Regions from separate parts of the Paucibacter hankyongi genome, predicted to be linked through region 2. Evidence: predicted binding sites of a transcription regulator. Region 2 holds the regulator's gene; each other region holds the start of a gene.
What was found. The regulator FNR, encoded in region 2, switches genes on or off when oxygen is low (the NO sensors DNR and NnrR bind a similar motif). The targets are predictions, from matches to a motif close to TTGATNNNNATCAA.
Positions count from the first base shown of each region.

Region 1: the regulator FNR is predicted to act here: its motif matches at 5,739-5,752, upstream of ubiU (ubiquinone anaerobic biosynthesis protein UbiU).
Region 3: the regulator FNR is predicted to act here: its motif matches at 1,849-1,862, upstream of WG899_RS16790 (putative zinc-binding protein).

Region 1 covers NZ_JBBHJX010000012.1:118,117-125,268, reverse strand. The annotation lists gene fliQ (flagellar biosynthesis protein FliQ) at 1-126, shown strand, start outside; gene fliR (flagellar biosynthetic protein FliR) at 126-890, shown strand; gene WG899_RS16845 (hypothetical protein) at 1,864-2,232, opposite strand; gene WG899_RS16840 (succinate dehydrogenase iron-sulfur subunit) at 2,229-2,924, opposite strand; gene sdhD (succinate dehydrogenase, hydrophobic membrane anchor protein) at 2,967-3,305, opposite strand; gene sdhC (succinate dehydrogenase, cytochrome b556 subunit) at 3,302-3,685, opposite strand; gene WG899_RS16825 (uracil-DNA glycosylase family protein) at 3,682-4,323, opposite strand; gene WG899_RS16820 (DUF488 domain-containing protein) at 4,320-4,859, opposite strand; gene WG899_RS16815 (cupin domain-containing protein) at 4,864-5,196, opposite strand; gene ubiU (ubiquinone anaerobic biosynthesis protein UbiU) at 5,859-6,875, shown strand; gene WG899_RS16805 (U32 family peptidase) at 6,900-7,152, shown strand, end outside.
Region 2 covers NZ_JBBHJX010000003.1:227,307-235,498, forward strand. The annotation lists gene hemN (oxygen-independent coproporphyrinogen III oxidase) at 1-1,020, opposite strand, end outside; gene fnr (fumarate/nitrate reduction transcriptional regulator Fnr) at 1,224-1,961, shown strand; gene WG899_RS06975 (hypothetical protein) at 2,094-2,420, opposite strand; gene WG899_RS06980 (hypothetical protein) at 2,417-2,680, opposite strand; gene ccoG (cytochrome c oxidase accessory protein CcoG) at 2,728-4,218, opposite strand; gene ccoP (cytochrome-c oxidase, cbb3-type subunit III) at 4,235-5,158, opposite strand; gene WG899_RS06995 (cbb3-type cytochrome oxidase subunit 3) at 5,155-5,310, opposite strand; gene ccoO (cytochrome-c oxidase, cbb3-type subunit II) at 5,327-5,950, opposite strand; gene ccoN (cytochrome-c oxidase, cbb3-type subunit I) at 5,983-7,428, opposite strand; gene ccoS (cbb3-type cytochrome oxidase assembly protein CcoS) at 7,450-7,650, opposite strand; gene WG899_RS07015 (heavy metal translocating P-type ATPase) at 7,661-8,192, opposite strand, start outside.
Region 3 covers NZ_JBBHJX010000012.1:108,347-116,538, reverse strand. The annotation lists gene ipdC (indolepyruvate/phenylpyruvate decarboxylase) at 1-1,320, shown strand, start outside; gene WG899_RS16790 (putative zinc-binding protein) at 1,373-1,813, opposite strand; gene WG899_RS16785 (ribonucleoside triphosphate reductase) at 1,999-4,053, shown strand; gene nrdD (anaerobic ribonucleoside-triphosphate reductase) at 4,070-4,297, shown strand; gene WG899_RS16775 (anaerobic ribonucleoside-triphosphate reductase activating protein) at 4,294-5,016, shown strand; gene WG899_RS16770 (Crp/Fnr family transcriptional regulator) at 5,254-6,063, shown strand; gene WG899_RS16765 (DUF8744 domain-containing protein) at 6,060-7,136, opposite strand; gene WG899_RS16760 (metal-sulfur cluster assembly factor) at 7,133-7,465, opposite strand; gene WG899_RS16755 (NnrS family protein) at 7,503-8,192, opposite strand, start outside.

The sequences.
Region 1 (7,152 bases), on a different contig from region 2:
CTGAGCTTCGTACCCAAGGTCGTGGCGGCCGTGCTGGTACTGTCGCTCACGGGCCCCTGGATGGTCAGCACCCTGGTTGACTACATCCGCCGCACGCTGATGACGATTCCACAAGTCGTTGGCTGATGTTCTCGCTGACCGAAGCTCAACTGCTGAGCTGGTTGAATCCGCTGTTATGGCCTTTTGTGCGCACGCTGGCTCTGTTTGCCGGCATGCCGATTTTCAGCCAGCGTCAGGTCCCAATGCGTGTACGCGTCGGCTTGGCGCTGTTCATCTCGGTTGCAGCGCAGCCCTCGCTGCCGGCAATGCCACTGACACCGCTGGACTCCTTGCCAACCTTGGTCTTGCTATTGGCTCAGCAGCTTCTGATCGGCCTGTCGATGGGCTTCGCGGTGCGCCTGGTGTTTGCGTCACTGGAGTTTGCAGGGGAATTGATTGGCCTGCAGATGGGCTTGAACTACGCCGGCTTTTTTGACCCCGCCACCGGCAGCCAGGGCACCGCCAGTGCGAGATTTTTCGGCAGCATGGTGGCCTTCTTATTCGTTGCCATCAACGGCCATCTGCTGCTGATCAATGCCTTGATTCAGAGCTTTCATGTGTTCCCGATCGGCGATGAGCCGTTCCGCTTCTTGCGCGTGGCACAGCCGCAAACCTGGGGCGCCGAGATCTTTCGCATGGGCTTATGGATCGCCCTGCCTCTGATCACCATGCTGCTCTTCGTCAATATGGTGCTGGGGGTGATTTCGCGCGTCGCGCCGCAAATCAATGTGTTCTCGGTCGGCTTTCCGCTGACCGTCAGCATCGGACTGATTGGCATGGTGGCCACCTTGCCGCTGATGCAAACGCCCTTTATGGTCGTGCTGGAGCGGATGCTGGCGGCCTTCACTTGACGGCGGCATTGCGCCGACGATGTGGTGCCCAGGACGGGACTTGAACCCGTACGACGTTTAAGTCGGCAATTCATTCGCAGGCTAGCTTGCTATGGACACATCATACTGCCTATAAATCAATAGCTTAGCGTGATCAATGTGTCGCGTCGATCGTCGTCATTATGGACATTTCAGGATCTCATCTGTACATATCGATCTAGCGAACGAGCAGTAGCGCAAGTGAGGTACTTCAGGACCCTCGTGCATCCCAACCACGCCCCCCTGCGCAGCGGGGGCAGGGACCGGCCTTCGTCGGGCGTCACCGATGACTGCCCAGGCAAATGCACAACCCAACTTGAGCACGCTGTCTGCGTGTCTTGAACAAAGCCTGAGCTTTCTAAGCAGCCGGTCCGCTATGCGGTGCAGACCACTGGTACTCCGGCAGAGTGCGCTAGCTAGCCTTCATAGCTAACTCTAGGCTGGCAGCAGTCGATCGATTTTGGCGATCCAACAACCGCTGCGGTCAAAACCGGCCATTTAGCTTTTCGGTGGACGAATGTCTGCTGCACCCCCAGAAGCTGCCGATCGGAAAATCTGCGACGCGAGACCATCAGGGCATGAGGCGCCGGCCGATCCAGCGACAGCTTTCACAAGCTGCGAAATGGCATCAGGGCCGGTTGGCTTAAATGGCGAACGTTCTGGCGGCGGTCAACTCCGTGCCCATAGCGGGCATCCAAAGTGCCGATCTCTAAGTCAACGATGCAGCGTAAAGAGTCACTGACGACGGGCCGCTTTATGGAAGTCCAAATGCACGCCCACCTTCCACCTTCGTCCACCGAGCAGCAGCACGGTCGGCCCGTCCTTCCGCTCTTGAACCGCCATCGGGTCGACGTATCCAAGCTCCGTTGCCCCGTGTCCTGCCGACAGGACCATCGGGCTTGCGAATGCTGACAACAGGTCGAGGAAGTGGCCTCGCCCAAACAGCTTTTCGCCCTCAGGGCCCATCGACGCCAGACCGCTGCTGATGAATAGGATGCCCTTGAGCCAGCAAACCAATCGAGCAATTCATCGGGGTTGCCCACGGTCGCAGACAAACCAATCCTCTGAATCGGCTGCCTGGCGTAAGCCTCGATGCGGCTTGCCCCTCACCTACATCGTCAGCGGTGAACAGCGCCGCACCTTGCAGGCTCACTACACGCGCCGGGATCGGCGGCGCGTTCTGGTACGACAGGGTGGTGATCAGGATCAGGCCCGCAAAGCCGATGATCATCACGATCACGACAGTGCGTAGCCACCAGGCCGACAGCGGGCCGTCGTTCTCGATGACCGGTTGGGCGGCGATGCTCGCCGTCGCGATGCTCACAGCGCTTCCTTGAGCAGGGTGAGCCGGATGCTTTCGATCGCCCGCGACGGGGCAAGTCCCTTCGGACATACCTCCGTGCAATTCATGATCGAGCGGCAGCGAAACAGCCTGTAGACATCGTTCAGGTCGTCCAGCCGCTCGCGCGTCGCGCGGTCGCGGCTGTCGGCGATGAAGCGGTCAGCCTGCAACAAGCCTGCCGGACCCACGAACTTCTCGGGGTTCCACCAGGACGAAGGACACTGGCTCGTGCAGCAACCGCACAGGATGCACTCGTACAGCCCGTTCAATCGGTCGCGCTCTTGCGGCGATTGAAGCCGCTCCTTTTCGGGCGGAACTTCGTCATTGATCAGCCAGGGCTTGATGGAGGTGTACTGCGCGTAGAAGCGAGTCATGTCGACCACCAGGTCGCGGATCACTGGGAAGCTCGGTAGCGGGCGCAACACGACCGGCTCTTTCAGATCGCGCACTTGTGTGATGCACGCCAATCCGTTGCGGCCGTTGATGTTGATCGCATCAGAGCCGCAAACACCCTCGCGGCACGACTTGCGGATCGTCAACGTGTTGTCCTGCGCCTTGATGCGCAGGATGACGTCCAACAACATGTGATCGTCCGCACCGATCGGCTGGTCGAATTCCTGCATATAGGGCTTGACGTCGTATTCAGGATTGAAGCGGTAGATCGAGAATTTCATGGACGCCTTTATATGGTTGCGAAAAAGCGTCGCGCGAGGCTTTCACGCCCGACCCGGCCAGAGGATGAGAAAGATCCATGCCGCGACCCCCAGCAATGCGAGCGCGATCAACGCCAGGGCGGCGACACGGACGCCTAGCGGATTGACGTAGTCGTGCGTCACATCGCGCAGCCCGACCCAGGCATGCATTAGCAGAGCGGCAAAAAACAGCAGCGCACCGATGCAGACGGCGGGCTGGCTGACCCAAGCGCGCCAGGCGGCGTACGAAAGCGGCGGGTCGACCAGAAAGTGCACGAGCACGAATCCGAGAAACAACAGCATGAACACCGCGCTCAAGCGCTGAACCAGCCACGGCTGCAAGGCACCGAGCGGCCGCTTCATAGCACCACGCCTGCTGCCACCACCGCCATCACCGCAGCGCCGATGTTCACGCCCCAAGCGCTGCGGCGCGCCTCGGCCAGGTGCGAGCCGATGCCGATGTCCATCAGCAGATGGCGGGCACCCGCTAGCAGGTGGTGCGACAGTATCCAGATGAAGGCGACCATCGCCACCTTGAACAGTCCGGTGCCCGCGATCCGCGTCAGGCGCTCGTACGACTGCGCGCTGTCGAGCGAAAGATGCAGAACATATAAAGAATACGGGAGGCCGAGCGCCAGCACTACGCCGGTGACGCGGTGCACGATCGACGTAATCGCGCCCACCGGCATCTGGATCTGTGTGAGGTTGAAGAACACCGGACGCGCCGGAGGTTGACGGTTCATGAGGACGCTCCGGACAGCCTGAGCGCGTCGACGCGTCGCCTCAACGCTGGCACCAGGTCGTGCTCGAACCAGGGGTTGCGCTGGAACCAGGGTGTGTTGCGCGCCGAGGGATGCGGCAGCGCAAAGCAGTCCGGCGCGAACTCACGCCAGGCTTTGACCGTTTCGGTCAGCGACGTCTTGCGACGACGACCGAGAAAATGCCGTTGCGCGTGCAGCCCGATCAACAAGGTGAGTTCGATCTGCGGCAGCCGGGCGAGCAAGGGGTCGAGCCACAGGTCGGCGCATTCTCGCCGGGGTGGTAAATCTCCGCTCTGGCCGCGTCCGGGATAGCAAAGGCCCATCGGGATGATCGCGACTTGCGATGCGTCGTAAAAGCTGACGTTGCTCAAACCGGTCCAATGACGCAGGCGCTCGCCACTCGCGTCGTCCCATGGAATCCCCGAGTTGTGCACGCGGATCCCCGGGGCCTGGCCGACGATGAGGGTGCGCGCGGTGGAGCCGACTTGCAGTACCGGGCGCGGGCCGAGGGGGAGGTCGGCCTCGCACACACGACAGTTGCGTACCAAGTCGAGCAGACCGCCGAGGCTTTGATCCGGCGTAATGGTCACGACCGGGCGTTGGCGCACTGTCGCATTCACGGCTTGGCTCCTTCGAGCGCGGACTCCGCTGCAGGATAGGTCACTGTCAGACCGTCGATGTGGGCGAACGAGGTCATCGTGTGCGCTTTTCGGCCGTGCGGTCCGATGATGTCCTCGACGCGAACCCCACGCACCAGGATTGCGTCGGAAATCAGCGAGCGATGACAGCGCCTCGACCCTGCAAGCTTGACGATGTCGTCGACGTTGTCGGCAAACTCGGCGGACTGCATGTAGTCGGCATAACCCCTGAAAGACGCGTTGTGCCAAGCCATGTTCGGCGAGTCGGCGTGTGCATGGCGAAGTCCGCCGAGTCCCTCCCGGTACGAATACTCGATGCCTGCAGCAGCGAGCGATGCTGGGAGCGCGTCGAGATTGAACTGCGGGTTGTGACGCGAGCGTGGAATGGTCCTGACGTCGATCACCTCCGCGACCTCGTTCGTCCAGAGCAGCGCGATGAACTCCTCAATCGTCCGGTTCGAGTGGCCGATGGTGACGACCAGGCGTTCGGGCTTCAACGATTTGGCGGCCATTTTCATCACCTCAAGCGCCGTGGAGCAGCAGGGTGATGAGCACAGAGGAGTCCTCGATAGCGACCAGCGAATGCGACACGCCGCCCGCCAGACACTTCAGGTCGCCGGCCCGCATGACGTCTCGCGTGGTGCCGATGGAAAATTCGATGCTGCCTTCGAGGCATTGCAGCGTGAATTCGCCGACAACGTGGTGCTCGGGCATCTGCTTGCCGGCGAGAAGAATCATGCGAAACACTTCGAGATGTTGCGTCTTGAACAAGGTGGTGGTTCGCGTCGCCTTGAGCGCCTCGCCAAGCGGCTTGATGTCGATCAGCTCACCCGACAAGGCATGATGAATTGCCATTTCTGAACCCTCCTTGTCAAATTATTGCCTCACTGGTGTTGAAGTGTTTGTGCGCTACCGAACGCTGCCTCGATATACGCGCCGCGTGTTGAGAAGGCTTCAACTCTGCAGGCCTTTTTCGGGCGCCATGAGAAAGGCCCGCCGCAGCTGACAGCCCAGACCTATTCGTATGCTCGGCGAGCGACTACACGCTCAAGGTGGAGTCCCTGGGCGTTCCAAGAGCGGCAAGGTGCCGGGCAAGGCGCTGTCGCCATCAAGCGGGGTCGTAATTTGGGGTAAAGACGGCTGGCTCTTGTCATTGCCTTGTGCCTCGTTAGCTTGATGGCCGTTGTGGCAAACCAGCACAGTGCTTGACCCTTCTGAGCGCGCAAAGCCACGAAACGCCTTCCAAGTATCGCGGCTGCAAATGGCACGCTTCAAGCACGTGCGCTTGAAGCGACGGCAACGCCCCCGCCTGCGTGAACAGGGCGCGGCGGCCTTCTGATGCTCAAGTCGGCCACACCTTTCACCGGCCGGAAAAGCAAAATTCGACGCGCGCGCGCTTGACTGAACTCAAGGGAAAACATTGCGGGAGGGCAAAGCCTTCGCGGCATACGGAATCTAGACTTCAGCCCGCACCCTAGGGCACCGGCCCGGTGTTGCAAATTTGCAGCCAGAGCCCTATGACCACCCTCATCGTTCCCGATTTAGTTGCCCCCGCCGGATCCCTGCGCGCCCTCACCCAAGCCGTCGACGCCGGCGCTGACGCCGTCTACTTAGGCCTCAAAAACGCCACCAATGCCCGCAATTTTGCGGGCCTCAATTTCGACGATGCACAGGTGCGCGAAGGTGTGGCCTATGCCCACGCACGCGGCCGCCAAGTGCTGATGGCGCTGAACACCTATGCCGATGCCCGTGACGATGGCCCTTGGCGCGCCGCCGTTGACGCCGCCGCCACCTTGGGTGCCGACGCACTGATCGTGGCCGACGCCGCCGTGCTCGCCTATGCGCGCGACCACCACCCGGGCTTGCGCCTGCATCTGTCGGTGCAGGCATCGGCCACCAGCCATGTGGCCATCGAGTATTACCGCCAGCGCTATGGCATCCAGCGCGCGGTGCTGCCCCGCGTGCTGACCTTGCAGCAGATTCAGCAGGTGATCCGCAACACCGAGGTGGAGATCGAGGTGTTTGGTTTCGGCAGCCTGTGCGTGATGGTCGAGGGGCGCTGCGCCTTGTCGTCCTACGCGACCGGCCAATCGCCGAACACGGCGGGCGTGTGCTCGCCACCGGCGGCGGTGCAATGGATCGAGGGGCCGAGCGGCGTAGAGGCGCGCCTCGCCGGCGTGCTGATTGACCGGTATGGGCCGCAGGAGCCACGCGGCTACCCGACCTTGTGCAAGGGCCGCTTCAGCGTCGGCGACGCCAGCACGCCGGACTACGCGCTCGAAGAGCCGACCAGCCTGAACACCCTCGCCTTGCTTCCGCAGCTGCTGGCCAGCGGCGTGCGCGCCATCAAGATCGAAGGCCGCCAGCGCAGCCCAAGCTATGTGGCCGGCGTTACCCGCGTCTGGCGTCAAGCCTTGGACAGCCTGCGCAGCGGCGACCGCTTCAGCGTGCTGCCGGCCTGGCAGCAAGAGCTTGGACGCTGGGCCGAAGGCCAGCAAAGCACGCTGGGTGCCTTTGATCGCCCCTGGCGCTGAGCCATGAATGACAGGACAAAATTGATGCCTACTGGCCCGAATCCCCCCCGCCTCGGCCTGACCGTGGCGCCGCTCCAATATTGGTGGCCGCGCGCGCACATGTTGAACTTCTACGCCGAGCTGGCCGAGGGGCCGGCCGACTGCGTGGTGCTGGGCGAGGTCTGCTGCTCGCGCCGCAATGAATTCAGCTTGGCCGATTGGCTGGACCTGGGCCGTGATCTGCAAGCTTGCGGCAAGCACATACGTCTGGCCACCCTGCCCTTGGTGATGAGCGAGG
Region 2 (8,192 bases):
ATCACAATCGGACTGCGTGCTGTAGCCCTGGAAATTCCGGTGCAAACGGCCCTGGCGCTTGGCCACGGCCAGCGAATCGGTCGACAGCGCAAAGTGATCCATGCCGATATAGCTGTAGCCATGGGTCTCGAAGCCCGCAATGGCTCCAGCCAGCATCGCCACCTTGTCTGCGGCCGGCGGCAACTGCGTCGAATCAATCCGGCGCTGCGGCTTGAAGCGTTGCGGCAAGTGGGCATAGCCATAGAGCGCGATCCGATCCGGCTTCAAGGCCCCCACCTGCGCAATCGTGCGCGCAAAAGACTCCGGCGTTTGCAATGGCAGACCGTAGATCAAGTCCACATTGGTGGACTCAAAGCCCAACTCGCGCGAGGCGCGCATCAAGGCCTCGACGCTTTCGTAACTTTGAATTCGGTGCACCGCCTTTTGCACATCGGCATCGAAATCCTGCACGCCGAAGCTGAGGCGATTGAAGCCGAGTTCACGCAAGTGGCGCAGTCGCTCGTTCGTGACGGTGCGCGGATCAACCTCGATCGACACCTCGGCCCCCGGCGCCACCTTGAAGCGCTCGCGCAGCGCCTGCATCAGCAGGGTCAACTCGGCATCGCTCAAAAAAGTCGGCGAACCGCCACCCAGATGCAGTTGAGACACCGAAGCACCGCGACCCAGATGAGCCAGCGTCAGGTCCATCTCGATGATCAGGGCTTCGAGGTACTCGGCGGCCTTGTCATGATGCTTGGTGATGACCTTGTTGCAGGCGCAGTAATAACAAACCGACTCACAAAAAGGAATGTGCAGGTACAGCGACAAGGGCGAAGCCCCACCCACCAGCGAGCCACTGGCCCGCTGCGCAAGCGCCTGCTCATACTGGGTGGCCGTGAAGGCCTCCACAAATCGATCGGCGGTGGGGTAAGAGGTGTAACGCGGGCCGGACACGTCGAACCGACGCAACAGATCCTCGTTGATATTAGGGGTGGCCGTCGAAGAGGTCGAAGCGGGGGCGGCTTGAATGTTCTGTACCATGGCGCACACTGTGCCAAGGCTTTGGCCACCCGACTTGATCAGGATCAAGCTTCCCACGCTTGTTCGCACCAACAATGCGGCAACGTTTGAGGTACATCATGCTCATGCCCGTCAAAACTTCGCAACTCTCCAAGGACTCGTCGGAGCGCTCACGCCACGACGAAGCCGTCAGCCGGCACGCCAGCCGGATCGAAACAAGGCCCATGATGAACGCCACGCTACCGATCAAGATCGAACCCCTGAAGGTTGCCTGTTCGAGCTGCAATTTGCGCGAACTGTGCCTGCCCGTGGGCCTGCATTCGGATGATTTGGCTCAACTCGACAAACTGGTCGCCACCCGCCGCCAAGTCAGCCGCGGTGACACCCTGTTTCGCAGTGGCGACAGTTTTCAATCTTTGTACGCAGTGCGCACCGGCTTTTTCAAAACCTGTGTTGCCTCCGAAGACGGCCGCGATCAGGTGACCGGCTTCCAGATGGCCGGTGAACTGCTGGGCCTGGACGGGATCAGCACCGACCGCCACAGCTGCGACGCGGTGGCCCTGGAGGACTCTTCGGTCTGCGTGATTCCCTACGAACAGTTGGAAGAGCTGTCACGCGAGTTCACCGACCTGCAGCGTCAGTTCCACAAGATCATGAGCCGCGAAATCGTGCGTGACCACGGCGTGATGTTGCTGCTGGGCAGCATGCGGGCCGAGGAGCGTCTGGCCGCGTTTTTGCTGAACCTGACGCAACGCCTGCAGGCACGCGGATTCTCCTCCGCAGCGCTGGTGCTGCGCATGACGCGCGAAGAGATTGGTAGCTATCTGGGCTTGAAGCTGGAGACCGTCAGCCGCACCTTCTCTAAGTTCCAGGATGAAGGGCTGCTGGAAGTGAAGCAGCGTCATCTGCGCATCCTGGATCAAGCGGGCCTGCAAAAGCTGGTCAACAGTACAGCCTGCTGAACCAAACTAGGCCGAGGTCTGTGCTGGGGGAGGAAAGCCGGTCACGGCGCCCTGCCCCCCGTACGCCCTGCCCCCCCCTGCGCTCGCGCAAAACTGTTCGCTCGCCTCCTGCTGCAAACCTAGACGCTAGGTTCAACGCGGCCAAGCCCGCGGATGCGGGTTCTCGGGCTGATTCGGCAGGTCAGCCAGCAGCAAGCTCAGGCTGGAGCTCAGCCCAATGACCAGCCAGAACAGCAGGAAACTCAAGGTATAGATGGCTTGCCTAGGCAAGTCCATTGGCGCCCCGCCAAACCAGGTCAGATCGCTCGGGTCGACCACGGCAAACACCAAGGCCTCCACCACCCCCGCCATCAGGAAAGATGGCCAGATCACCGCCATGGCCATGCGGCTCAGACGGCTGCTACCGTCGCCTTGCGCCTCAGGCAGATCGGCGGAGGGAGAGCCGATCGGCGAATTCATTGCCCACCTGTGGCGGCGTGGTTGCGAGCCTCACGCGCGGGCAACATGGCCTTGGTACCGCTGGCCTTGCTGCTGACCACCTGCTCCTGCAGAACCGGATCGGGATGACTCAGGGCCAGGCTCAAGGTGGCAAAACTGGCCACCACCACCAGGCTCGGTCCACCCACCACCAGCCACATCATCGGCTCACGCCACCAGGACTTGGACTTGCGGCCTTCCGAAGCAGCCAAGGTCTGCGTGCTCTTGTCTTGCGTACTCATGATCATTTGTCTCCGTCGCCGCGATTCATTAACTTAGCACCGCCAGCTTAGCGCGGCACCACAAAGGTTGATTTTTCTTCCAAGGCCAGCCCCGCCTTCGAGACAGAGCCCGCCACTTCGGCGCCATTCAATTGGAACTTGATGGCATGGGCGCCGGTACCGGCCTTGGCGGCCACCTCGGGCGGCACCCGCAGCGCCACCGAGACCCAACGCGCTTCCGCGGGCTGCACCGTCATTTCAACTGGCTTGGCCAGGGCGAGTTGCTCCATGCCACTGACCGTGATGGTGTAACTGCGAACCTGCTCGGAGGCGTTCATGACCTGCAGGCGGTACAGATTCTCGATATAGCCATCCTCCACCAGACGCGCCATCACGCCGCGATCCCGCACCACATCGAGCTTCACCGGGCTGCGCAAGAACAACAAACTGCCGAGCAAAGCCGAGCACAGAACCACCAACACCACGCTGTACAAAACCACCCGCGGGCGGAACATGCGACGCAGTTTCTGCGCCTTGCTCAGGTGTTGGGCCAGGCCATTTTGCGTGTCATACCGAATCAGACCGCGCGGGTAATTCATCTTGTCCATCACGCCATCACAGACGTCGACACAAGCCGCACAGCCAATGCACTCATACTGCAGGCCCTTGCGGATGTCGATACCGGTCGGGCACACCTGGACACACAAGGTGCAGTCAATGCAGGAGCCCAGGCCCTGGGCTTTGATCTCATCTGCACTGGCTTTTTTGCTACGCGAACCACGCGGTTCACCGCGTTCAGCGTCGTAGCTGATGATCAAGGTGTCCTTGTCGAACATGGCGCTTTGAAAGCGCGCATAAGGACACATGTATTTGCAGACCTGCTCACGCATATAGCCTGCATTGCCGTAGGTGGCAAAACCGTAGAACAGGACCCAGAACCATTCCCAGGGCCCAAAGCCCAAGGTGAAGGCCTCGGCCCAAAGTTGCTTGATCGGCGTGAAGTAGCCGACGAAGCTGAAACCAGTCCACAAACCCAGCGCGATCCAAGTGAACTGCTTGCCACTCTTGCGCCAGAGTTTGTTGAAATTCCAGGGACCGTTGTCCAGCTTGATGCGAGCCTGACGGTCGCCTTCAAACTGTTTCTCGATCCACATATAAATCTCGGTGTAGACCGTCTGCGGACAGGCAAACCCACACCAGAGCCGCCCAGCCACGGCGGTAAACAAGAACAGACCGTAGGCTGAGATCAGCAGCAGGCCCGTCAGGTAAATGAAGTCCTGCGGATACAGGACCAAGCCGAAGATATAGAAACGGCGGCTGGCCAGATCGAACAGCACCGCTTGGCGCGAATTCCAATCCAGCCAGGGCAGGCCGTAAAACAACAGCTGCGTGAACCAAACCAAGCCCCAACGCCAGCTGGCGAAAAGGCCGCTGACGGCGCGCGGATAGATTTTCTTCTGTGCCGCATAAAGCGACACGATTTCGATCACCGCATCGCCATCGGGACCGGGTTTGGACAGCGCGGCGGTACCGCGCTGCTTCGACGCAATATCAGTCATTCAACAGCCATCAACCTCAACGAGCCTGCGCCGTCGTCGACGAAGCACCGCGCGACAAGCCCCACACATAAGCACCCAAAACATTGATCTGCTCGGCGCTCAAGCGGGTGCCGTGGGCCGGCATCATATTGTTCTTGCCGTTGTTGATCATATTGATCACGGCCTCTTCGCCCCAGCCGTGCAGCCAGATCTTGTCGGTCAGGTTGGGCGCGCCCAAGGCCTGGTTGCCCTTGCCGTCCGCGCCGTGGCAGGCTGCGCAAGCGCCAAACTTGGATTTACCCAGCTGTGCGGCGATGGCGTTATGTGCGCTGCCCGACAGGCTCAGCACATAGTTGGCCACGTTCTTGACATCTTCCGGGCCACCCACTGCTGCAGCCATCGGAGGCATCACGCCATTGCGACCTTCGGTGATGGTCTTGACGATGGTTTCAGGCTCACCGCCATACAGCCAGTCACCGTCGGTCAGGTTCGGGAAACCCTTGCTGCCCTTGGCGTCTGAACCGTGGCAACCGGCGCAGTTATTGGCGAACAAACGCTCACCGATCGCCATCGCGGGTGGCATCTGCGTCAGCTGCTCGGCCGTCTTGCCTTGGAAATCGGCATAGACCTTGGTCATGGCCTCATGAGCCGCCTTTTGCTCGGCGTCATATTGGCCCGTGCTGCTCCAGGCCAGCGAGCCTTTGTTCGAACCCAGGCCGGGATACATGGCCAGATAGACGCCGGAAAACACCACCGTCAGCACGAACAAAATCGCCCACCAACGCGGCAGCGGGTTGTTCATCTCGCGCAGGTCTTCGTCCCAGACATGGCCCGTACTGTTGTCGCTGGCCATGACGCGGTGACGCGCCGCGATCAGCAGCAGAACAATACAAAACACCAGACCCAGGATCGTGACACCGGCCACGAACAAGGACCAACCATCAGAGAAAAAATCACTCATTGAGGCCTCCCATCGGCTTCATCTTGCAGCGCCATGCCTGCCAATTCATCGAAGCGTGCCTTGTTGCGACCGGAGTATGCCCAGGCCACGATTGCAAGGAACACCAGCAGCGACAGCACGGTCACTGCGATTCTCAAAGCATTGATATCCATTGCTTGCTCCTCGTGCTTACTTCAGAGCGGTGCCGAGCACCTGCAGGTAGGAGATCACCGCTTCCATCTCGGTGCGACCCTTGACGGCCTCGCCGGCGCCGGCAATGTCGGCATCGGTGTAAGGCACGCCGACGGTACGCAGCGCCTTCAGCTTGGGAGCCATATCGGCCGGATTCAGCTGAGCATTGACCAGCCAGGGATAGGCCGGCATGTTCGACTCGGGCACCAGATCGCGCGGGTTGTTCAAGTGAATGCGATGCCATTCGTCGCTGTACTTGCCGCCGACACGGTGCAGGTCGGGACCGGTACGCTTGGAGCCCCACTGGAACGGATGGTCATAGACGAACTCACCAGCGGTGGAGTAGTGGCCATAACGCAGCGTCTCCGAGCGGAAGGGGCGAATCATCTGCGAGTGGCAGTTGTAGCAACCTTCGCGGATGTAGATGTCGCGGCCCGCCAGTTGCAGCGGCGTGTAGGGCTTGAGCCCGGGCGCCGCTTCGGTGGTCGAGCGCTGGAAGAACAGCGGCACGATTTCAACCGCGCCACCGGCGATCACCGTCAACAGCACCAGCACGATCATCAAGAAGTTGCTGGTCTCGATGCGCTGGTGTCCGCTGGCCTTGTGTTCTGTGGATGCCATAAAAATTTCTCCTCGTTCTCGCGTTCAGCGGATCAGGCGTTGACCAGGGTCGGGATCGGTGCCTTGACGGCACTGCCCACCTGCACGGTCTTGACCACGTTCCAAGCCATCACCAGCATGCCGCCCAGATAGAGCAGGCCGCCCAGCAGACGCACGACATAGAAGGGATAGGTCGCCTTGACGCTTTCCACAAAGGTGTAGACCAGCGTGCCGTCAGGGTTAACCGCACGCCACATCAGACCCTGCATCACACCGGCAATCCACATCGCAGCGATGTAGAGCACGATACCCAGCGTGGCAATCCAGAAGTGCAACTCGATCGCCTTCTTCGAGTACATCTCGGTACGGCCGAACATGCGCGGGATCAGGTAGTACAGCGAGCCCATGGAGATCAGACCCACCCAGCCCAAGGCGCCGGAGTGCACATGGCCCACGGTCCAGTCGGTGTAGTGGCTCAGCGCATTGACGGTCTTGATGGACATCATCGGACCTTCAAAGGTCGACATGCCGTAGAAAGACAGGGACACGATCAGGAACTTCAGGATCGGGTCGTCACGCAACTTGTGCCAGGCACCCGACAGGGTCATGATGCCGTTGATCATGCCGCCCCAGCTCGGGGCCAGCAGCACCAGCGAGAACACCATGCCCACCGATTGCGCCCAGTCCGGCAGCGCGGTGTAGTGCAGGTGGTGTGGGCCGGCCCACATATAGGTGAAGATCAGCGCCCAGAAGTGGACGATGGACAGGCGGTAGCTGTAGACCGGGCGACCTGCTTGCTTGGGGATGTAGTAGTACATCATGCCCAGGAAGCCGGCCGTCAGGAAGAAGCCCACGGCATTGTGGCCGTACCACCATTGCACCATCGCGTCTTGCACGCCGGCGTAGGCCGAGTAGCTCTTGAACAGGCTGACCGGAATGGCCGCGCTGTTCACCAAGTGCAGCAGCGCCACGGCGATGATGAAGGCGCCGAAGAACCAGTTGGCCACATAAATGTGCTTGACCTTGCGGGTGCCAATGGTGCCGAAGAAGACGACGGCATAAGACACCCAGACCAGGGTGATCAAGATGTCAATCGGCCACTCGAGTTCGGCGTATTCCTTGCCGCTGGTGATGCCCAAAGGCAGCGTCAACGCCGCCGACAGGATGACCAGCTGCCAGCCCCAGAATGTGAACCAAGCCAGGCCGGGCGCGAACAAGCGCGTTTGGCCGGTGCGCTGCACCACGTGGTAGGCGGTGGCAAACAAAGTGCAGCCACCAAAAGCAAAAATCACCGCATTGGTATGCAGTGGACGCAATCGACCGTAGCTGAGCCATGGAATGCCCAGATTGAGTTCGGGCCAAGTCAGCTGGGCGGCGATGATCACCCCCACCAACATGCCCACAACACCCCAGAGAACGGCGGCAAGCGCAAAGGCCCGCACCACTCCGTCTTCGTACACGCCTCCGGTCGACATGACCGGCGCAGCAGTATTTGCCATTTGTTTGGCTCCTTGCAGCTTCTAGTTAGACGGAGGCGATTCTTCGCCACCGCCGCGGGTGAAAACTTGATGTTGGTCAACCTCGGAAGCATCTTCCAAGATTCGCCCCCCTTCGCGTTCCAAATCTTCCAACTGACCGTTGTTAATTGCCCACCCGAAAATGCCCACGATCACCAGGACCAGCAGCACCGAGACAGGGATCAAGAGATACATCACATCCATGCGCGGGCCTTCAGGGTTTGACGAACGCCAAGCGCTGGGCATTCAAGATGACGAACAAGGAACTGCTGGCCATGCCCAGCCCGGCTGCCCAGGGCGGCAACAAACCCGCTAACGCCAAAGGTATACAGGCTGCGTTATAGGCCGCGGCCCAGCCCAGGTTTTGGCGAATCACACGGGCGCTTTGCAGAGCCAAGGCGCGCGCGCCTGCGAGGTCGGCCAAGCGGTTCGACAGCAGCAGGGCGTCGGCACTGGCACGAGCCAGCATGGCCCCCTGCCCCATCACCACGCTGGCGTCGGCGCGCGCCAGCACCGGCGCGTCATTGATGCCATCACCCACCATCAAAACGCAGCGCCCCTCGGCCTGCATTGCGGCCACGTGCGCCAACTTGCTGGCCGGCGTGGCGCCGCCCTTTGCCTGCTGCACACCCGCAGCCTGAGCCAAACGACTGACCCGCTCGGGCGCATCGCCCGACAACAAGACCGTGCGCAGCCCCTGCCGGTGCAGGGCAGCCACGGCCGCGATGGCATCCTCCCGCAAGACT
Region 3 (8,192 bases), on a different contig from region 2:
AAGACGCTCGATTCGCAATGGCGCTTGCTCGAAGAAGTCACGGTCGACCGGGCACGGCTCGACGACGTCCGCACCGCCCCGGCGTTGATTGCGCGGGTTCTGGATCAGGCGCTGCGCCGCGCCGCGCCGGTCTATCTAGAAATACCGCGTGACATGCCGATGCAGCTCTGCGGCCCAGTGGGAAGCTGGCCGCTTGAAGCGGTGGACCCAGAGCGCCTGGCGGCCTGTGCCGACGAACTCTTGGAGCGCTTGCGCCGAGCTCAGCGCCCCTTTATCTTGGTGGGCGTCGAAATCAGGCGCTACGGCATCGAAGACAAGGTCGCCGAGTTGGCCCGCCGTCTGGGCATCCCCTTGGCCACGACCCTGATGGGCCGAGGCCTGCTCAGCCAAACCGACTGCCCGACGCTGGGTACCTATCTGGGTCTGGCCGGCGATCCCGCGCTGAGCGAACAGGTGGAGTCTTCAGACGGCTTGCTCTTGCTGGGAGCGATTGTCAGTGACAGCAATTTCGCCGTATCGTCCCAGCGCATCGACTTCCGCCACGCGATCCGAGTCTGGCAGGGGCAGGTCGAGATGGGGCACCATGTCTATCAGGGCATCCCGATCGCCGACCTGGTGAAGGCCTTGCTGTCGCGCTTGTCACCCACGCCCGAGCGCAACCAGCCGGCGCAAGCCCCGAATCCTCCCGAAATGGAGCCGCGCGACTTGCAGGCAGCCGAGGCGCAGCAGGCGCTCTGCCCCGCCGCCATTGCCGCCGCGCTCAACCAACTGATGCGGCTACACGGTCCCATGCCGGTGGCCTGCGACGTCGGCGACTGCCTGTTCACCGCGCTGGATCTGCTGCCGACCGATTTGCTGGCCCCCGGCTACTACGCCACCATGGGCTACGGTGTGCCGGCCGGTCTGGGCCTGCAGGTGGCCACCGGGTGTCGGCCCTTGGTGCTGGTCGGCGACGGTGCGTTTCAGATGACAGGGTGGGAGCTTGGCAATGCCCGGGCTTTGAACTGTGACCCTATCGTCTTGCTGTTCAACAACGCCAGCTGGGAGATGCTGCGTACCTTTCAACCCGAGAGCCACTTCCATGACCGCGGCGAATGGGACTTTGCGTCCATGGCGGCCGGGATGGGCGGCAAGGGCTATCGGGTGGACACCATCGCCGAACTGGTGCAGGCCTTGGCACTTGCTCATGCCGAGCGCGGGCGCTTCCAGCTCTTGGATATTCGGCTGGCACCGGGCGCAATTTCGCCCACCTTGCGCCGCTTCGTGGCGGCCGTCAAACGATTGTCGATGCCGGATGTAGCGGGCAAGACCGCGGACTGACACCAGTCCGCAGGCGCGGCTCGCGGCGCGCGGCGCCTGCATTTTCTTGGCCTCAAGAGACCTCGACTTGCGCCGTCAACTCGCTTGCCAATTCGGCAAACAAGCGATCCGCCTGTTCGGCATCGAAGGCCATGTGGTAGCGCTTACGCACACCCATCTCGTGCAGGCGGACATGGCGGCTGGGCTCAATTTGCTGCTGACCCAGGCAGGCTCGGCAGCAGGCCAGCACACAGCCGTCCAGCGCGATGATGGGTCGCCCCGTCGCGGCGGCCTCACGCGCCTTGCGCACCAGATTTGGCACGCCGCCACCGACGCCGGCGATGCATGACATCTCCGCCACGCCGGCGCGGTCCAGGCGCACCGCCAGATGGTTGGCCAGCTGTGCTGCATCAGAGCAGCCCGAACAGCTGTAGACCAGGGGCAGTTGAGTTGCAGCGTTAGCGCTGGCACTTTGGGCAGGCTCAGTGACAAAAATAGCGGCATCAGCAGTCATGTCCGCCATCTTGCCCAATGCCAAGGGCCTTGGTTTTGAGCGACATCAAGGGCAGCGCCCGCGGGCTCGCTTGACCCAGCTCATTGGGTTGGGTCAAGCTTTGCTCAGCGCCGCCAGCTATTGCTTGCAGACACTGCCGCTAGTGAATATTCTGCCGCACAACACTAAATATGGAGTTTTCGTTCATGCAAATCAGCAAACGCTGCGGCCGCCTGGTGGCCTTCGATGCGAGCAAGATCGCGCAGGCCTTGGCCGCTGCCGGGGCCGCCAGCGCCGAGTTGGATCTGCCCGCCGCTCAGCGCTTGTGCGAGCAGGCGGTGCTGCCCAAGCTGTGGGCGCAGTGTGCCGCCTTGGCCGCACAACCAGCTGACGCAGTTCAGGCAGCGCTGAATGTGGAGCAGATCCAGGACGCCGTCGAGCAGGCCTTGTTCGAGGCCGGCCTACGCAGCACCTTGCGCGGCTATGTGGTCTACCGCGAGCAGCACGCCAAATTGCGCGGCGCACGCCAGACCCTGGTCGATGTGCAAGACACCATGGACGAGTACCTGCAGCAGCGCGATTGGCGCATCAAGGCCAATGCCAACCAGGGTTGGAGTCTGGGTGGCCTGATCCTCAACGTCTCGGGCAAGGTGGTGGCCAATTACTGGTTGGACCAGGTCTACCCGCCTGAGGTCGGCCAGGCCCACCGCGCGGCCGACTTGCACATCCATGACCTCGACATGCTGAGCGGCTACTGCGCCGGCTGGTCGCTGCGCACGCTGCTGAACGAGGGGCTCAACGGCGTCGCCGGCAAGGTCGAGTCGGGCCCACCCCAGCACCTGTCCAGCGCGGTCGGCCAGATCGTCAACTTCCTCGGCACGCTGCAAAACGAATGGGCCGGTGCCCAGGCCTTCAGCAGCTTCGACACCTATCTGGCGCCCTATGTGCGCAAAGACGGCCTCGGCTACGCGCAGGTTCGCCAGTGCATGCAGGAGCTGGTCTACAACCTCAATGTGCCGTCGCGCTGGGGCACGCAGACGCCTTTCACCAACCTGACCTTCGACTGGACCTGCCCGGATGATCTGCGCGAGCAGGTGCCGCAGATCGCCGGGCGCGAGATGGGCTTTTGCTACGGCGAGCTGCAGGCCGAGATGGACCTGATCAACCGCGCCTATATCGACGTGATGATGGCCGGCGACGCCAAGGGCCGGGCCTTCACCTTCCCGATTCCGACCTACAACATCACCAAGGATTTCGACTGGCACAGCGCCAATGCCGAGGCATTGTTCGAGATGACCGCGCGTTACGGCCTGCCCTACTTCCAGAACTTTCTCAACTCCGAGCTGACCCCGAATATGGTGCGCTCGATGTGCTGCCGCCTGCAGCTGGACCTGCGCGAGCTGCTCAAGCGTGGCAACGGCCTGTTCGGCTCGGCCGAGCAGACCGGCTCGCTGGGCGTTGTCACCATCAACTGCGCTCGCTTGGGCCATCTGCATGCCGGTGACGAGGCCGGCCTGCTGGCCCGGCTGGATCAGTTGCTGGACTTGGGCCGCGACAGCCTGGAGATCAAGCGCAAGCTGATCCAGCGCCTGATCGACGAGGGATTGTTCCCCTACACCAAGCGCTATCTGGGCACCTTGCGCAACCATTTCTCGACGCTGGGCGTGAACGGCATCAACGAGATGATCCGCAACTTCAGCGCCGACGCGGACGACATCACCACGCCCGCCGGCCACGCGCTGGCGCTGCGCCTGCTCGACCATGTGCGCGCGCGCATGGTCGAGTTCCAGGAACAGACCGGCCACCTCTACAACCTGGAGGCCACGCCGGCTGAAGGCACGACCTACCGCTTCGCCAAGGAAGACAAAAAACGCTACCCCGCCATCCTGCAGGCCGGCACGCTGGAGCAGCCCTACTACACCAACAGCTCGCAGCTGCCGGTCGGCTTCACCGACGACCCATTCGAGGCGCTGGAGCGCCAAGACGAGCTGCAGCGCAAATACACCGGCGGCACCGTGCTGCATCTGTATATGAACGAGGCGCTGAGCAGCGCTAGCGCCTGCCGTGAGCTGGTGCGGCGCTCGCTCTCGCGCTTCAAGCTGCCTTACATCACCATCACGCCGACCTTCTCGATCTGCCCCACGCATGGCTATTTGAGCGGCAAACACGAGTTCTGCCCGCGCTGCGATGCCGAGGCGCTGGCGCGCAAGAGTCAGAGCGCCAAGCCCTTGGAATCAGCTTCCCCTGTCCCTACTCACTGAAAGAAAGACCTCAAGCATGAACAAGCTCACCCGACTCAAGCCAAGCCCGATCGACGGCCAGCCCCTGCTGCGCGAAGACGAACGCCAGCGATGCGAAGTCTGGACCCGCGTGATGGGCTACCACCGCCCCGTCGCCTCCTTCAATACTGGCAAGCAGGGCGAGTTCCAGCAGCGCTTGCATTTTCAGGAAGGCGAACTGGGGCAAGCCGGTCAGCCGCGGGTGCCACTGACGCTTTGCCGGTGAGCCCTGCAGCGCTGGGCGTGGCCGGCCTGACCCCGTTCAGCAGCGTGGACTACCCCGGCCAGCTCGCGGCCGTGGTCTTCATCGCCGGCTGCCCGTGGCGCTGCGGCTATTGCCATAACCCCGATATGCAGCGGCGCAGCGCCGCAGGTCTGAGCTGGCCGGACTTGCTCGCCTGGTTGCAGCGCCGCATCGGCTTGCTGGACGCCGTGGTCTTCAGCGGCGGCGAGGCGACGCTCGACCCGGCGCTGCCTCAGGCGCTGGCCGACACCAGGGCGCTCGGCTTCAAGATCGGCCTGCACACGGCCGGCATGCTGCCACAGCGTCTGCCACCACTGCTGCCTCTGCTGGACTGGGTCGGTTTGGACATCAAGGCGCCGCTGGACGACGCGGCGCTGTTGGGCCGAATTACCGGCCTGCGCAGCGCCGCAGCCGCCCAGCGTGCCGCTGCGGCCGTGCGGGCCAGCCTGACGCTGTTGAGCGGGGCAGGCATCGCCTTCGAGTGCCGTAGCACCGTGCATCCGCTGCTGCACGATGACACGGCACTGCAAGCGATGGCGACTCAGCTCCAGCGCGCCGGCATCCCGCACTGGGCGCTGCAGATCGCCCGGCCCGAGGGCTGCGCAAGGCCGCTGCCGCCGGTGGCAGATAACTACCCGGCTGCGGCACTGCTGGCCGAGCTCAAAAAAGCTTTGCCTGGCCTGGCCTTGCGCCGCAGCTGAATGGCGGCTTGACCCTGGTCACATTTTTTGACGTGAATCAAACAAACGAAAACCCGGCAATTTGGAACCGCCAAAAGGCTAGCAGCACGGGCCCTTCTTGTCCCTGTTCAAGGCCTTGCACCTGCCATCGGTGGTCAACTAGGCGCTCGCGAAACATCGGGGCGCTTGCCCCTCGCGCGCCGGTCCGCACAAGCGGCATCGACGCTGCCCTGGCTCAGTCTCTAGGAGACATTACGCATGACCCCAAGCACCCAAACGCAGCCCAAGCCAAGTTCAGTTCAAGGCCTGCCGACCCACTTGAATCTGGACCTGGACAAGGGCGGTGTATCGCCGCTTTCCAGGACTTTCGCTCCGGCCTCGCTGGCACAGGCCTTGCAGCAGGCTTGGCCAGGTTTGGCCGATGATGGCGACGCGCTGCACGCTATGGCATTTTTAGGCCGCAGCCACCGTATCCGCCAACGCGGACTGCTGTTCAAGGACGGCGTCGGCAATGCAGACGCCAGCCTGTGGCTGCTGGTGCGCGGCAAGTTGAGCCTGGGACGGCGAGATGCCAAAAACACCTGGCGACAGGGGCGATCTTTACAGGGCGGGCAATGGATAGACCTTGCCAGTGCCTGGCCACGCGCCCCCTACCCTGAAACCGCCTTGGCGATAACGCCGGTGCTGGCGCATGAATTCCCGGCACGCGCGGTGCTGAGCCTATGCCTAGTCCATCCGCTGCTGCTGACCCTGCTCACCGACAGCCTGGGGCACATGGCCTGCGAGGCGATGGCATCGCGCCAAGCCATGAGCACGCAGGACTTCCCTACCCGTCTGGCTGAGTGGTTGTTGAAGCAACTCAAACTCAAGGGCGAGGGCGACTGCCTGAATCTGGGCCTGCTCAAACGCGATCTGGCGGCCCAATTGGGCGTGACCCCGGAAACCTTGTCGCGGACCTTGCGTCAGTTCCAGCAGCAAGGCCTGATTGAAATGCACCATCGTGAGCTGCGTTTTCTTGCGCCCGAGCGACTGGCTGCGCTGGGCGCGCGCCAAGGCGCGCAGGTCTAGGAGCGTCGATTTGCTCCCGTTTTGACCAGCCACACCATGGTTAAGCCGAACAGCAGCAAGGACAGCGCATGGCCGACGCCGGCCAGGCTCAGCAGGCCCGGGTGACCGCTCAGCCACGCCAGCGTGCGCAGCAGCAAGCTGAGCCCCATCACGCCCAAGGGCAGCAGTGCCCAGCGGCTGTGACGCGGCGACAGGCCAGCCAAGGCCGGCAACATCAGCGGGGCATGGCCGAACACCATGGCGAAGACAAAGCCCAGCCACAGCAAATGCCAAGCCACACCGCCGGCATGCCCCTGGCCCAGCAGGCCCGCCAGCGCCGCTGCCAGCAGCCAGACATAGCCCAACAACAGGCAGATCGCCGTATGACCCGCCCAGCCGGGCATGCGCCATTGCAGCCTGGCCAGGTCGAAGCGCAAGAGCCACAGAGCCAGCAAACCGAGCACCGACCAGCCCAGGCGGGCCGCCAACTCGGGTTGCGGCCCCATCAACAGGGCCACGCCAAGCAACAGGCCCCAGGCCCACAGAAAAACCTGCGCGGCCCAATGCGGCAGCGGGCGCAAACGCATCAACTCGCGCCGCTCACCCACAATAGTCAGCACCAGGAACAAGCTCCAGCCCCAGCGCGCTTGGCCCGCCTCACCCAAGGCAAAAGCCAGCGCCGCCCACAGCAGGGCGACGGCCCCGCTGGCCTCGACGGCGAGCGGCAACGAGACCGCACGATAACGCGCCGCCCACAGATACAGGCCGAGCAGCCCCAGGGCCGCCAGCACCCAAGCCCAGGCCGCCCAAGTCCACAGACCCAGCGCGGCCAGCAGGCCTGCCGCGCCTGAGCACAGCGGTACCCAGACGCCCCGGCGCAGAGCCACCGCGCGCTCCAGGCTGATCAAGCTGGCGAAGAAGCCTGCCATCATGAAAACGCCATGGCCCCCCAGGGCTTGCCCCCCCAGATCGGTGCTGATGGTGCCGAGGCGTTGCAGGCCGCCGAACAGACCAGCCAGCAGATTCGACAAAGCCAGCAGCAGGCAAAGCAGCAGCCAATACCGTGGCAGGGCCTGAGGCTGCCGCGCCCTCACGGCAACGGCCCGTCGACCCAGCCCAATCGGGCGCGCAGGGCGGGGGCCATGCGCTGAGGCGTCCAGACAATGGACCAGTCCATATCGACCTCGACACGCCAATCCTGAGGCAGCAGGCGTTCGATCGCGCAGCCGGCCTCGTCCATGATCTGGTCGGCCATCGGGCAGGTGGCGCTGGTCGGGATCAGCAGCAGCGAGGCCAGTTGCGGCCCCAGCACAAGCGACTCGACCAAGCCGAGGTCGACGATGTTCTCGCCGATCTCGGGATCGGCCACGCCGCGCAGCGCATGCAGCAGTTGCTCGCGCAGCGCTTGTGGATCATCAGTCATCAGGAGTCACTCCTTGTTTGCGTCTTCATCAAGAACATCATTTGGCCCGCCCGCGCCCGAGCAAGAGCCAAGGCCCATACCGCAGCGCCCAGGCCAGGGCCAGCAGCGCGAAGCCGAGTGCGGCGGCCTGCACCACCGGAGTCAAGGCCTGCAGCCCAGCCGAAACAGCCAGCGCTGCGGCCAAGCGACCCAGCGTCAACAATTGCAACAAGGCCTGCATCAGCCACAAGCCCGCATCGACGGCTACGCTGCGCCCATGCTGTACGGCACTGACACGGCTGACCATGGCCAAGAGCGTCGTGCCCATAAACCCGAGACTCAGCGCATGTAGCGCAGCCATGCCCAGCAGACCCGGTCGGCCCGCCCACGCTGCCAGTTGCGCCAGCGCTTCCAGTAGCAAGCTCAGGCCCAGCCAGAGGTAGCCCATATAGAGCTGAGCGACCAGCGGGGTGCGCCGCGCTGCGGCCAGTTCGGGCCGCAGCGCATCACGAAAAACCAGGGCGGCGAGCAAGGCCAGCGCGCCTGCCGCCAGCAGGCGGACCGGTGCGGGCAACGGCCAGGCGAACAACGCAGCCAGGTCCAGTCCGCAACGCAGCAGCAGGCTCAGCAGCAGGCCTGTCAGCAAGCCTGGCGCGCGCTTGCCCTGCTCATGCACAAAGGGCGTCAACCGCTGCATAGCCAGCAAAAAGATCGCGCCAACACCCAGCCACAAACCGAGGCGGTGCGC